DNA from 3 places in the Mesorhizobium sp. LNJC394B00 genome. Region 3 is predicted to be linked to each of the others. Evidence: predicted binding sites of a transcription regulator. Region 3 holds the regulator's gene; each other region holds the start of a gene.

Region 1 (3,854 bases), on a different contig from region 3:
TCGCGGATCGGTGTGAAGGCGCCGGTGTAGGTGGCCGGGTTCGAACGCGGTGTGCGGCCGATCGGCGACTGGTCGATGTCGATGACCTTGTCGAGGAATTCGAGGCCCTCGATGCGGTCGTGATCGGCCGGATGCTCGCGCGAGCCCATGATGCGGCGCGACGCCGCCTTGAACAAAGTCTCGATCAGGAAGGTCGATTTGCCGCCGCCAGACACGCCGGTGACGGCGGTGAAGGTGCCGAGCGGGATTTCGGCAGTGACGTTCTTGAGATTGTTGCCGCGCGCGCCGACGATCTTCAGCCGGCGGTTCTTCTTGGCCTCGCGCCTGACACCGGGCGTGGCTACTTCGAGCGCGCCCGACAGATATTTACCGGTGATCGAGTTGGGATTGGCCATCACCTGCTGCGGCGTGCCCTGGGCGATGATCTCGCCGCCATGAATGCCGGCGGCCGGACCCATGTCTACGACATAATCGGCATGCAGGATGGCGTCCTCGTCATGCTCGACGACGATCACCGTGTTGCCGATGTCGCGCAGATGCTTGAGCGTGTCGAGCAGGCGGGCATTGTCGCGCTGGTGCAGGCCGATCGACGGCTCGTCCAGCACATAGAGCACGCCGGTGAGGCCGGAGCCGATCTGCGACGCCAGCCTTATGCGCTGGCTCTCGCCGCCCGACAGCGTGCCGGAATTGCGCGACAGCGTCAGATAGTCGAGGCCGACATCGTTGAGGAAGCGCAGGCGGTCACGGATTTCCTTGAGAACGCGCACCGCGATCTCGTTCTGCTGGTCGTTGAGATGTGGCGGCAGTTCGGTGAACCACTGGTCGGCCTTGCGGATCGACAGCTCTGTGACTTCGCCGATATGCTTGCCGGCGATCTTCACCGCCAGCGCTTCCGGCTTCAGCCGGTATCCCTTGCAGACCGGGCAGGGCGTCGCCGACATGAAGCGCTCGATCTCCTCGCGCATCCAGGCGGATTCGGTTTCCTTCCACCGCCGTTCGAGATTGGGAATGACGCCCTCGAACGTCTTGGTGGTCTTGTAGGAGCGCAGGCCGTCATCATATTGGAAGGTGACCTCGCGCTCGCCGGTGCCGCGCAGGACGGCTTCCTTGGCCTCTTCGGTCAGGTCTTTGAACTTGTCGCCGAGCTTGAAGCCGTATGCCTTGCCCAGCGCTTCCAGCGTCTGCGCATAATAGGGCGAGGTCGATTTCGCCCACGGGCTGACGGCGCCGTCGCGCAGCGAGACGTTTTCGTCCGGCACGATCAGGCTGGCGTCGATGGCGCGCTGATTGCCGAGGCCGTCGCAGGTCGGGCAGGCGCCGAACGGGTTGTTGAACGAGAACAGCCTGGGCTCGATCTCCGGAATGGTGAAGCCGGAAACCGGGCAGGCGAATTTTTCCGAGAACAGGATGCGCTCATGCGTCTCGTTCTTCGATTTGTTGACCGAGTCCTCGCCGGTCTGGCTGGCGTCGAGCGGCCGGTCGGCGAACTCGGCCACCGCCAGCCCTTCGGCGAGCTTCAGCGCCGTTTCGATGGAATCGGCAAGCCGTGTCGCCAGGTCGCCGCGCACGACGATGCGGTCGACGACGACGTCGATGTCGTGCTTGTACTTCTTGTCCAACGCCGGCACATCGGCGATCTCATAGAAGACGCCGTCGACCTTGACGCGCTGAAAGCCCTTCTTCTGCAGCTCCAGCAGTTCCTTGCGATACTCGCCCTTGCGGCCGCGCACGATCGGCGCCAGCAGGAAAAGGCGCGTGCCTTCCTCGACCGCCAGCACCCGGTCGACCATCTGTGAAACCGTCTGGCTCTCGATCGGCAGGCCGGTCGCCGGCGAATAGGGGATGCCGACGCGCGCGAACAGCAAGCGCATGTAGTCGTAGATCTCGGTGACGGTGCCGACCGTCGAACGCGGGTTCTTCGACGTGGTCTTCTGCTCGATCGAGATGGCCGGCGACAGGCCGTCGATCTGGTCGACATCCGGCTTCTGCATCATTTCGAGGAACTGGCGCGCATAAGCCGACAGGCTCTCGACGTAACGGCGCTGGCCCTCGGCATAGATGGTGTCGAAAGCAAGCGACGATTTGCCGGAGCCCGACAGGCCGGTCATGACGATCAGGCTGTCACGCGGCAGGTCGAGATCGACATTCTTCAGGTTGTGTTCGCGTGCCCCGCGAATGGAAAGGTATTTATGGTCGGCCATCGCCGGTCGCCGCCTCAGGTCTGGTGTCAGTGGGATCGGCGGGTTTTCCCGGCCATTCCCTATGTAGGTATTTTTGCCGCCAAGTCGAGAGACGCCACACTTCTCGACCAAAGCCGTTTAACCGTCTTTCGCGCGAACGGGCAAGCGGAAAGAACAAAGACCGAACACGCTCCTGACAAAGCTGTGTGCAGAAACTGACAAGGGTGTTTCAGAAACTGACCCTGACGTAAGCTCCCGACGATCACATTTTCCGTAACCGGCTATTCAAGGTTGACGTCGTCGAATCGGGGGCGCACTCTGCCGGAGTCAACGGAGCCGGCCGTCTTTGATGGCCTCGCCGCCCATAGCGGCCTGCGAGACGCCGCAGGTTTTTGCGATTTGTGCTTCGGATTGACACCAGTCGCAACGGACATAGGAGCGGAGCATGACGCCACCGGATAGTCCCTTGAGGCTCCACCTGCTAGTGGAGCCGCGGCGGGCATAAGTGCCAGGTAGTTTCAAGGCATTGGAGTGTATGCGTCCCAACGAACGCATCGCGTCAGTCCAACAAACCACCAGACAAACCGTGACCTGCCGAATCCCACAAAAATCAGAGACGGCTAGTCGGATCGTCGGCTGAATGCCGCGAAGCATCCGAAATCAAAGTCGGTATAACACTACCGGCAGTTTGGATTTGAAATCCAAAAAAAGCCCCGACCGTTTGCGGAAGCAACGGCGGGGCTGTTCGTTTGCGAGGAAGTCGTCGACGCAGGCTTTCTCTCCCGTATAGTAGCTGGGAGAAGGGGCTACCGGCGCGGCGGCTTGATCCCACCCGTGCCGACATCGACAGTGATGCTGCCGGAAATCTTGACATCGGTGTCGCCGATCTTGAACGTGCCGTTCTCGCCGGCAGGCAGCGCGTCGTCCGGCTCCGGCCGCGGCGCGGGCTTGGCGATGCGGTAGTCGCCGGTCACGCCGGGCAGGGCGCCTTTCCGCGACGTGCTGGTGCTGCCCCCGGCAAAGGCCATGCTCGATGTCGCCGCCGTGATGGCAATGGCTATGGTCAGTCTGTTCAGGTGGTAGCGCATGGCAAGACTATAGTGCCGCGCTCAAGGCGAGGCCAGACCAGCGGCGTTGAAATTGAGGGAACACCGGCCTGCATTCGATACGGTGATCAAGCCGCTGCCTGCTTGCGAGTGTCGAAGACGTGGTCGACGAGGCCCCAGTCCTTGGCCTCCTTCGCGGTCATGAAGAAATCGCGGTCAAGCGTGCGTTCGACCTCTTCGTGGGTGCGGCCGCAATGGTGAGCGTAGAGGTCGGCCATGTGCCGCTTGGTGCGCAAAATGCCTTCGGCATGGCGCTGGATGTCGGAGGCCTGGCCCTGGAAGCCGCCCAGAGGCTGGTGCAGCACGATGCTGGCATTGGGCAGCGCGATGCGCCGCCCCGGCGTTCCCGCCATCAGCAGGAAGGAGGCCATCGACGCGGCAAAGCCCATGCACACGGTCGACACCGGGCAGCTGACATATTGCATCGTGTCGTAGATGGCGAAGCCGCTGGTCACCACGCCGCCCGGCGAGTTGATGTAGAGCGAGATCTCCTTGTCGGGATTGTCCGATTCCAGCGACAGGAGCTGGGCGCAGACCAGCGCCGACATGCCGTCATTGATCTCGCCAT
Region 2 (3,854 bases), on a different contig from region 3:
CTGGAGATGATGGCGTCAGCGGCCAGCTTGGGCAGGATCAGCCGGCTGGTCAGGCCGGCGCAGACGATGCCGAGCACGATCTCGGCGCAGCGCGCGACAGCGAGATCGACGATCACATGCGGCTGGCCGAAAGCCGGCAGCCCAATGATCATCGCGGTATAGCCGGCAAGTGCGGCGCCATAGGCTTCCGGATTGCGCAGCAGCGACGAAACCAGCGTGCACAGCCCAATCCAGACGGACAGCGCCGTGACCAGCAGCCAGGGATTGGTGCCGAAAACCGAGGTGATGCCGATCGCCGCAAGTCCACCGGCCAGCGTGCCGAGCAGCCGGTAAAAACCTTTCGCCAGCACCATGCCGGCGACCGGCTGGGCGACGATGAAGACCGTCATCATCGCCCATTGCGGGTGGTCGAGTTTTAGCGCGTAAGCAGCGAGAAGCGCGATCAGACCGGCCGAAACCGTGCGCAGGGCGAAAATCCAATCCGAGCGCGTCGGCTGCGTCAGGCCCGCCAAACTAGTTTCGAAGTAGCTCTTCAGCCGCGCCCAGATCACAAGCTGGTCTCCGTATCGGAAGCGCAGGCTAGAGCAGTTCCAGGAAAAGTGTGAAACGGTTTTCCGCCCGGAACTGCGTCAAAACGAAGAGTTGCCGGCGCTCAGATATCCAGCACTTCCGTCGCGGCGAATTCGGCGCGTTCCTGGATGAAGCGGAAGCGGGCTTCCGGCTTGGTGCCCATCAGCGCGTCGACAGCATCCTTGGTCGCGGCCACGGCGTCGATAACATCGACCCTGAGCAGCGTGCGCTTCCTCGGGTCCATGGTGGTTTCCTTGAGCTGCGCGGCCATCATCTCGCCCAGGCCCTTGAAGCGGCCGATCTCGACCTTGGCGCGGCCGGTGAATTCGGTGCGCAACAGCTCGTCCTTGTGCGCATCGTCCCTGGCATAGGCAACCTTGCCGCCTTGCCGGATCGAATAGAGCGGCGGCACCGCCAGATAGAGATGGCCGCCATTCACCAGGTTCGGCATTTCCTGGTAGAAGAAGGTGATCAGCAGCGAGGCTATGTGAGCGCCGTCGACGTCGGCGTCGGTCATGATGATCACGCGGTCGTAGCGCAAATCCTCGTCGCGGTATTTCGAGCGCGTGCCGCAACCGAGCGCCTGAATCAGGTCCGATATCTGCTGGTTGGCGGCGAGCTTGTCGTTGCCGGCGCTGGCGACGTTGAGGATTTTTCCGCGCAGCGGCAGCACCGCCTGGCTCGCACGGTCGCGCGCCTGCTTGGCCGAGCCGCCGGCCGAGTCGCCTTCGACGATGAACAGTTCGGCGCCCGCGGCGGCGTTCTGCGTGCAGTCGGCGAGCTTGCCGGGAAGGCGCAGCTTGCGCACCGCGCTCTTGCGCGACACTTCCTTTTCCTGGCGCCGGCGCACCCGCTCGTCGGCGCGCGCAATCACCCATTCCAGCAGCTTGGAGGCTTCCTGCGGATTGTCGGCCAGCCAGTGGTCGAAGGGATCGCGGATGGCGGTCTCGACAATGCGAATGGCTTCGATCGTTGCCAGCCTGTCCTTGGTCTGGCCGACGAATTCCGGCTCGCGGATGAAAACCGACAGCATGCCGGCCGCCGAGATCATAACGTCTTCGGAGGTGACGATCGAGGCGCGCTTGTTGCCGACCAAGTCGGCATAGGCCCGAAGCCCGCGCGTCAGCACATTGCGAAAGCCGGCCTCATGCGTGCCGCCTTCGCCGGTCGGGATGGTGTTGCAGTAGGAGTTGACGAAGCCGTCACCGCCGAACCAGGTCACCGCCCATTCCAGCGAGCCGTGGCCGCCCTGTTTTTCGCTCTTGCCGGCGAAGATCTCGCGGGTCACCTGGAAGTCGTCGCCAAGCGATGCCTTGAGATAGTCCTTCAAGCCGCCGGGGAAATGGAACTCCGCCTTGGCGGGCGTCTGGTCCTTTTCCTTGATCAGCGATGGGTCGCAGCTCCAGCGGATCTCGACGCCGCCGAACAGATAGGCTTTCGAGCGGGTCATGCGATAGAGCCGCGCCGGCTCGAAGGCGGCGCCCTTGCCGAAAATCTGCTCGTCGGGATGGAAGCGGATTTTGGTGCCGCGCCGGTTGTGCACTTCGCCGAGCTGCTCCAGCCCGCTCACCGGAACGCCGCGCGAGAACCTTTGGCGGTAAAGCTGGCGACCGCGCGCGACTTCGACTTCGAGATGGTCCGACAGCGCATTTACGACCGAGACGCCGACACCGTGCAGACCGCCGGAGGTCTCATAGACCTTGCTATCGAACTTGCCGCCCGAATGCAGCGTCGTCATGATGACTTCGAGCGCCGGCTTCTTGAATTTCGGATGCGGATCGACCGGAATGCCGCGGCCATTGTCGGTAACGGTCAGAAACCCGTCGGCCGACAGCTCGACATCGATGAAGGTGGCATGGCCGGCGACCGCCTCGTCCATCGAATTATCGATGACCTCGGCAAACAGATGGTGCATCGCCTTGTCGTCGGTGCCGCCAATATACATGCCGGGACGGCGCCGCACCGGCTCCAGCCCCTCCAGCACCTCGATGTCGGCGGCGCTATAGCCCTCGCTGCCGTCCTTGGTCGCGGCAGGACGCTTCGTGGCCTGCACCAGCGGGTCGGCCGGGCGCTCCGGTGTCCGAGCCGGTTGGGGCTGCTTTTCCAGATTGCCGAAAAGATCGTTGTTGTCGTCCATGCCTGCCATAGAATCCGGTGCCGCGAATCACCCGTCGATACTGCCACGCTTTTCGGCGCCAAGCGACGGAAGTTCCTGTTACGTTCGGGGATTAAACCCTTCTTATCCTAAAACCTTTCGATAACCAAGCTGGCGGAAATAGGTCCCTGCGGAGCGGGCGCGATTCCTGAATCTTTAACAAAGCGGCCTAGCGTCGCCTCAACAAAACAAAAGACCACGAATGTCAGGGGTTGGTTGTGAGGGGCAAGGCCATAACGATGATTGGCATCGCTGCCGTCTTCGGCGCGATTTCAATCTTTGCCGCGGATTTCTGGGTGAAAAGCCAGGCCAAGGCCGATGCCGAAGAGAAAACGGCGTCGATCCCGGCGCCCGCCGTCCCCAAGATCGTCTTCAAGACCATCGTGGTGGCCAACGCGCCGTTGCGTTACGGCATGGAGCTTGACCGGGCGCAGCTCAGCGAAATCCCATGGTCCGAGGATTCGGTGCCGCAGGGCGCGTTCACCACAGTCAATGCATTGCTCGCCGAAGGCAGCCGCGTGGTATTGTCGCCGATCGAGATCAACGAGCCGGTGCTGATCAGCAAATTGTCGGGGCCGAACGGCCGCGCGACGCTATCCAACATGATGACGCCCGGCATGCGGGCGGTGACAATCCGCACCGACGAGATCGCCGGTGTCGGCGGCTTCGTCATGCCGGGCGACCGGGTCGACGTGGTGCTGACACGCGATGCGGGCGAAATCCAGGAAGTGGCCAAGAACGCGCAGGGCGCTGCCGGATCGACCGTTACCTCCGAGATCGTCGTCTCCGACGCCAAGGTGCTGACCGTGGGGCAGGGCGCCGACGAGCGCCAGACCACACCGCAGATCGCCAATTCCGTCACCATCGAGGTGACGACCGAAGGCGCGCAGAAAGTGGCGCTTGCCCGCACCGTCGGCACCTTGTCGCTGTCGCTCCGCTCGGCCGCAGACGGAGGGGCCGCCAAGGACGGCGTCACCACCATCTCGTCCTTCGGCGGATCGGTCGCCTCCGGCGTCCAGGCCGCTGCCGGCGCGCTGTTCACTGCCGCGACCAAGGAGCCTGAGAAGCCGAAATTCAAGACGATCATCGTGACGCGCGGCACGCAGGTCGAAGAATACCAGGTTCCTGC
Region 3 (3,854 bases):
CGTCAGCGCCGTCATGTCGCGCAACTGGCCGGATTTGTAGTTGACGTGGTTGACCAGGATGACGGCAACGCTGTCGTCGATCAGCTCCTCGATTGCCGCCGCGTCGACGCCCTCCAGCCGCAGCCGCGTTCCCGGCCGGGTCGAGGCGACGCCTTCGGCCATGTAGAGGTCGGTCGGGAAACTGTCGCCCTCGGCAACGATGACCGACCGATCCGGCCGCATGCCGAGCGCTGCGTGCAGCAGCTTGTAGACGTTGATCGAGGTTGTGTCGCAGACCACCGTCTGCCCATCAGCCGCGCCGATCAGTCGCCCGAGCTGATCTCCGAGTTCCACCGGCATGTTGAACCAGCCGGCGGTGTTCCAGGCGCGAATGAGGTCGTGCGCCCATTCCTGCGTGGCGGCCTGCTGCAGTTCGCTGAAGACGACCGCTGACGCGGCGCCCAGGGAATTGCCGTCGAGATAAATCACGCCTTGCGGCAAGACAAAGCGTTCGCGCATGGAGCGCAGCGGATCGGCGGCATCCATTGCTTCGATTGTAGCGAGATCGGGTGTCGTGCTCATGATCCGGCGCCCCTCCATGGACAAACGCGCGCGGCGGAGCCTGCCGCCCAAACATGCCGGCGATCTTGAGTGGTCGCCCTTGAACTGTCAAACATTATATATAATTCACCCATTGAAAGGCTTTGATATATAATGATCCGCCGAGCGTTTATGTCTGATGGATCACGATGCTGGGTGACGAGCAGACCTCGAAGACGGAAGCGGCCTATCGCCTGCTCAGGCGCGATATTCTTGCGACCCGGCTGGCGCCTGCCGCGCCGTTGAAGCTGAGCACGCTGCGCAACACCTACGGCATCGGCTGGACGCCGTTGCGCGAGGCGCTGTCGCGGCTGGAGGCGGAACGGCTTGTGACCGCCATCAGCAACCGCGGGTTTGCGGTCGCTCCCGTCTCTCGGGCGGAGCTCGAGGATTTGGCGCGTGCGCGGCTGGTGGTCGAACTGCCCCTGCTGGTGGAATCGATCGAGGAGGGCGACCGTGAGTGGGAAGACGCGGTCGTTGCCGCCCACTATCGTCTCTCACGGTGCGGGTCTGTTCTCGACGATCCATCGGATGATGCGGTCGACGCGTGGTACGAAAAACACGATGCCTTCCATGCGGCGCTGCTCAGTGCCGCGACATCCAGCTGGCTGCTGCGCTTCAATGCGACGATTTCCGACCAATTGCATCGCCATCACCGCTTTCTGGGTCTGGCCCCGACGCTGCGCGCCGCCGCCGGCCGCACGGATGGACACCGGAAGGCCGTGGCGGCCCTGCGCGACGCCGTGGCGATCGAACACCATACCGCCCTGATGGAAGCGGCCCTCGATCGCGACGTCGAACGTGCGAAAACTCTGATGACCGCTCACATCGGCTACACGCTGCAGGTCTATGCCCAGAGCGAACCCGGCGCGGATGCTGCGCAGCCCCGTCCGAAAAGGAAGCGGCGGTCGTAGCCGACGCGCAGGGCACTTTGGCTTCGTTTCACCCGTTGCCGGCAAATGGGCGCAGGCGGCGCCCGCAGCGCCGAACGTTACGCTGAACAAAACGTCAACACATTCATTAAACTTTAAAAGGTTGCGGAACACAACTGGAACAGATAGTGTTTGTTCTGGGTTTGTTTTTTCTGATTCTGATTTCAGAACCCTTGGGGGCCGCGATGCTGACGCGCAAACAACATGAGCTTCTGATGTTCATCCATGAACGCCTGAAGGAGAGCGGAATCCCGCCGTCCTTCGACGAGATGAAGGAAGCGCTCGACCTCGCCTCCAAGTCCGGCATCCACCGCCTGATCACGGCGCTTGAGGAGCGCGGTTTCATTCGCCGGCTGCCGAACCGGGCGCGCGCGCTGGAAGTGCTGCGGCTGCCCGACTCGATCGCACCAGGCCTCAATGCGGCGAGGAAGTTTTCGCCGAGCGTGATTCAGGGCAGTCTTGGTCAAACCGGCCAAGGGCAAGGCGGCCAAGGACAAGGCGCGATGGGCCAAGGCGGTCTCGGCCGCCAGATCAAGCCGGGCTCGCCGTCGCGTTCGATGTCGGCCGGCAATGACGATGCCGTTTCCGCGATTTCAATCCCGGTTATGGGACGCATCGCCGCCGGCGTGCCGATCGACGCCATCCAGCATCAGACCCATTCGATCTCGGTGCCGCCCGATATGATCATGGGCGGCGAACACTACGCGCTCGAGGTCAAGGGCGATTCGATGATCGAGGCCGGCATTTTCGATGGCGACACGGTCATCATCCGCAATGCCGACACAGCCAGCCCCGGCGAGATCGTGGTGGCGTTGGTCGACGATGAGGAAGCGACCCTGAAACGCTTCCGCCGCAAGGGCGCCTCGATCGCCCTGGAAGCCGCCAACCCGGCCTACGAGACCCGCATTTTTGGACCGGACAGGGTGAAGGTGCAGGGCAAGCTTGTCGGATTGATCCGGCGCTACTGAGCCGGCTTGGGTTTGTACTTTTCACGCTGGTTGTAAGGCGGCAGGCCGCGCGCTTCGCGGGAGAAGCGGCGTTGCTCGTGCCAGGGGCGATACGGCTTGTCGACGGCGAAGCGGATGGTTGGCGCTGCAGCTGCCGATTGCGGATCGAAGAAGACGGCGGCGCTGCCGTCGCGGGCCAGCTGTTTCTTCGTCACGACCAGCACCAGCGGGTCGCGGCACGGATTGTAGGCGGTGGCGTCATCGATGACGATCAGGCTCGCGAAGGCACAGGCCGGCCGCGCCGTCTTGCGGTCTTTCGCAAGCGCCACAATGGCTCCGGAAGGGTGCCGGGCGATACAGAGATCGCCGGTGCAATAGAAGGGCGAGCCGGGCGGCAGATCGAGCGGATCGAGATCGAACCGCGTATCTGTTGCCTCGAAAATCTCAGGTGGGATAATGGTTTCGGCCCGCAGCGCCCGTTTCCAATTGTCCGTGGTGAATTCGTTGGAGCGTTCGCGGTTGAGGGCGAGTTCGCCGCCACCGATCGGCATGGCCACCAGATGCGCATCCTCGGATATGAGCACGTCGGGCGTAAGCACCTGCGGCTACCGTCAACAGGCCGGCCAGCGCGAAAGGCACGGCCGCCAACCTGAGCCAGGTGGTGGCCATGGTGGCGATGACGAGGGCGACCGCCACCAACAGCACCGAGCGGATGGAGATCAGCCCGACGGCGTCGACCGGCGAGCGCTCGGAAATCCAGGCCGATATAGCGATCATCGCCATCAGACCCTTGCCCATCACATAGAGGAACGGCCCGTCGGCGCCGAACGGCATCGCCAGTGCGCTGAGCACGGCAAAAGGCATGACGATCAACGAAACAATCGGCATCACGGCCAGATTGGCGATCAGGCTGAGCGGCGACACACGCTGAAAATGCCAGATGGCGAACAGCAAGGTTGCACTGCCGGCGATGATCGAGGTCATGGCGAGGCTGCCCATGGCCAGCGCGAATTTTCGCGACAGGAAGCCGACGAAGGAGCGCTTTGCCGGCGGCGTTCTCACCTTGTCGGCGCGGTAATCGGCCCAGCCGGCATAGGCGCCGACAAGGGCGGCGGTGGCAGCAAACGACATCTGGAAGCTGGGACCGACCACCTCGTGCGGCGACACCAGGATGACGGCAATGGCGGAGATCGCCAGATTGCGCATGGTGAGTGCGGCGCGATCAAACAGCACGGCGACAAGCATGACCGCCAGCATGATGAAGCTGCGCTCGGCGGCAACCACGACGCCTGAAATGACGAGATAGGCGGCGATGGAGACGAGTGCTGCCACTGCTGCATATTTCTTGACTGGGCGGCGCGAAGAGAAATCGGGAAACAGCGCAAAGGCGCCACGC

Evidence for each region. The regulator LexA, encoded in region 3, represses DNA repair genes until DNA is damaged. The targets are predictions, from matches to a motif close to TGTTCNNNNTGTGTTCNG.
Region 1: uvrA (excinuclease ABC subunit UvrA) is a predicted target of LexA. The motif match lies at 2,351-2,368, and genes of this name have one in related genera.
Region 2: parE (DNA topoisomerase IV subunit B) is a predicted target of LexA. The motif match lies at 2,778-2,795, and genes of this name have one in related genera.

The regions. Positions count from the first base shown of each region.
Region 1 covers NZ_AYWH01000013.1:42,675-46,528, forward strand. The annotation lists gene uvrA (excinuclease ABC subunit UvrA) at 1-2,201, opposite strand, end outside; gene X751_RS02465 (hypothetical protein) at 2,987-3,208, opposite strand; gene X751_RS137345 (ATP-dependent Clp protease proteolytic subunit) at 3,355-3,854, opposite strand, start outside.
Region 2 covers NZ_AYWH01000002.1:1,940,345-1,944,198, forward strand. The annotation lists gene X751_RS150580 (FUSC family protein) at 1-551, opposite strand, end outside; gene parE (DNA topoisomerase IV subunit B) at 653-2,707, opposite strand; gene cpaB (Flp pilus assembly protein CpaB) at 2,965-3,854, shown strand, end outside.
Region 3 covers NZ_AYWH01000004.1:233,425-237,278, forward strand. The annotation lists gene kynU (kynureninase) at 1-561, opposite strand, end outside; gene X751_RS146975 (GntR family transcriptional regulator) at 729-1,493, shown strand; gene lexA (transcriptional repressor LexA) at 1,697-2,479, shown strand; partial or broken gene X751_RS01000000163910 (ComEC/Rec2 family competence protein) at 2,473-3,854, opposite strand, start outside.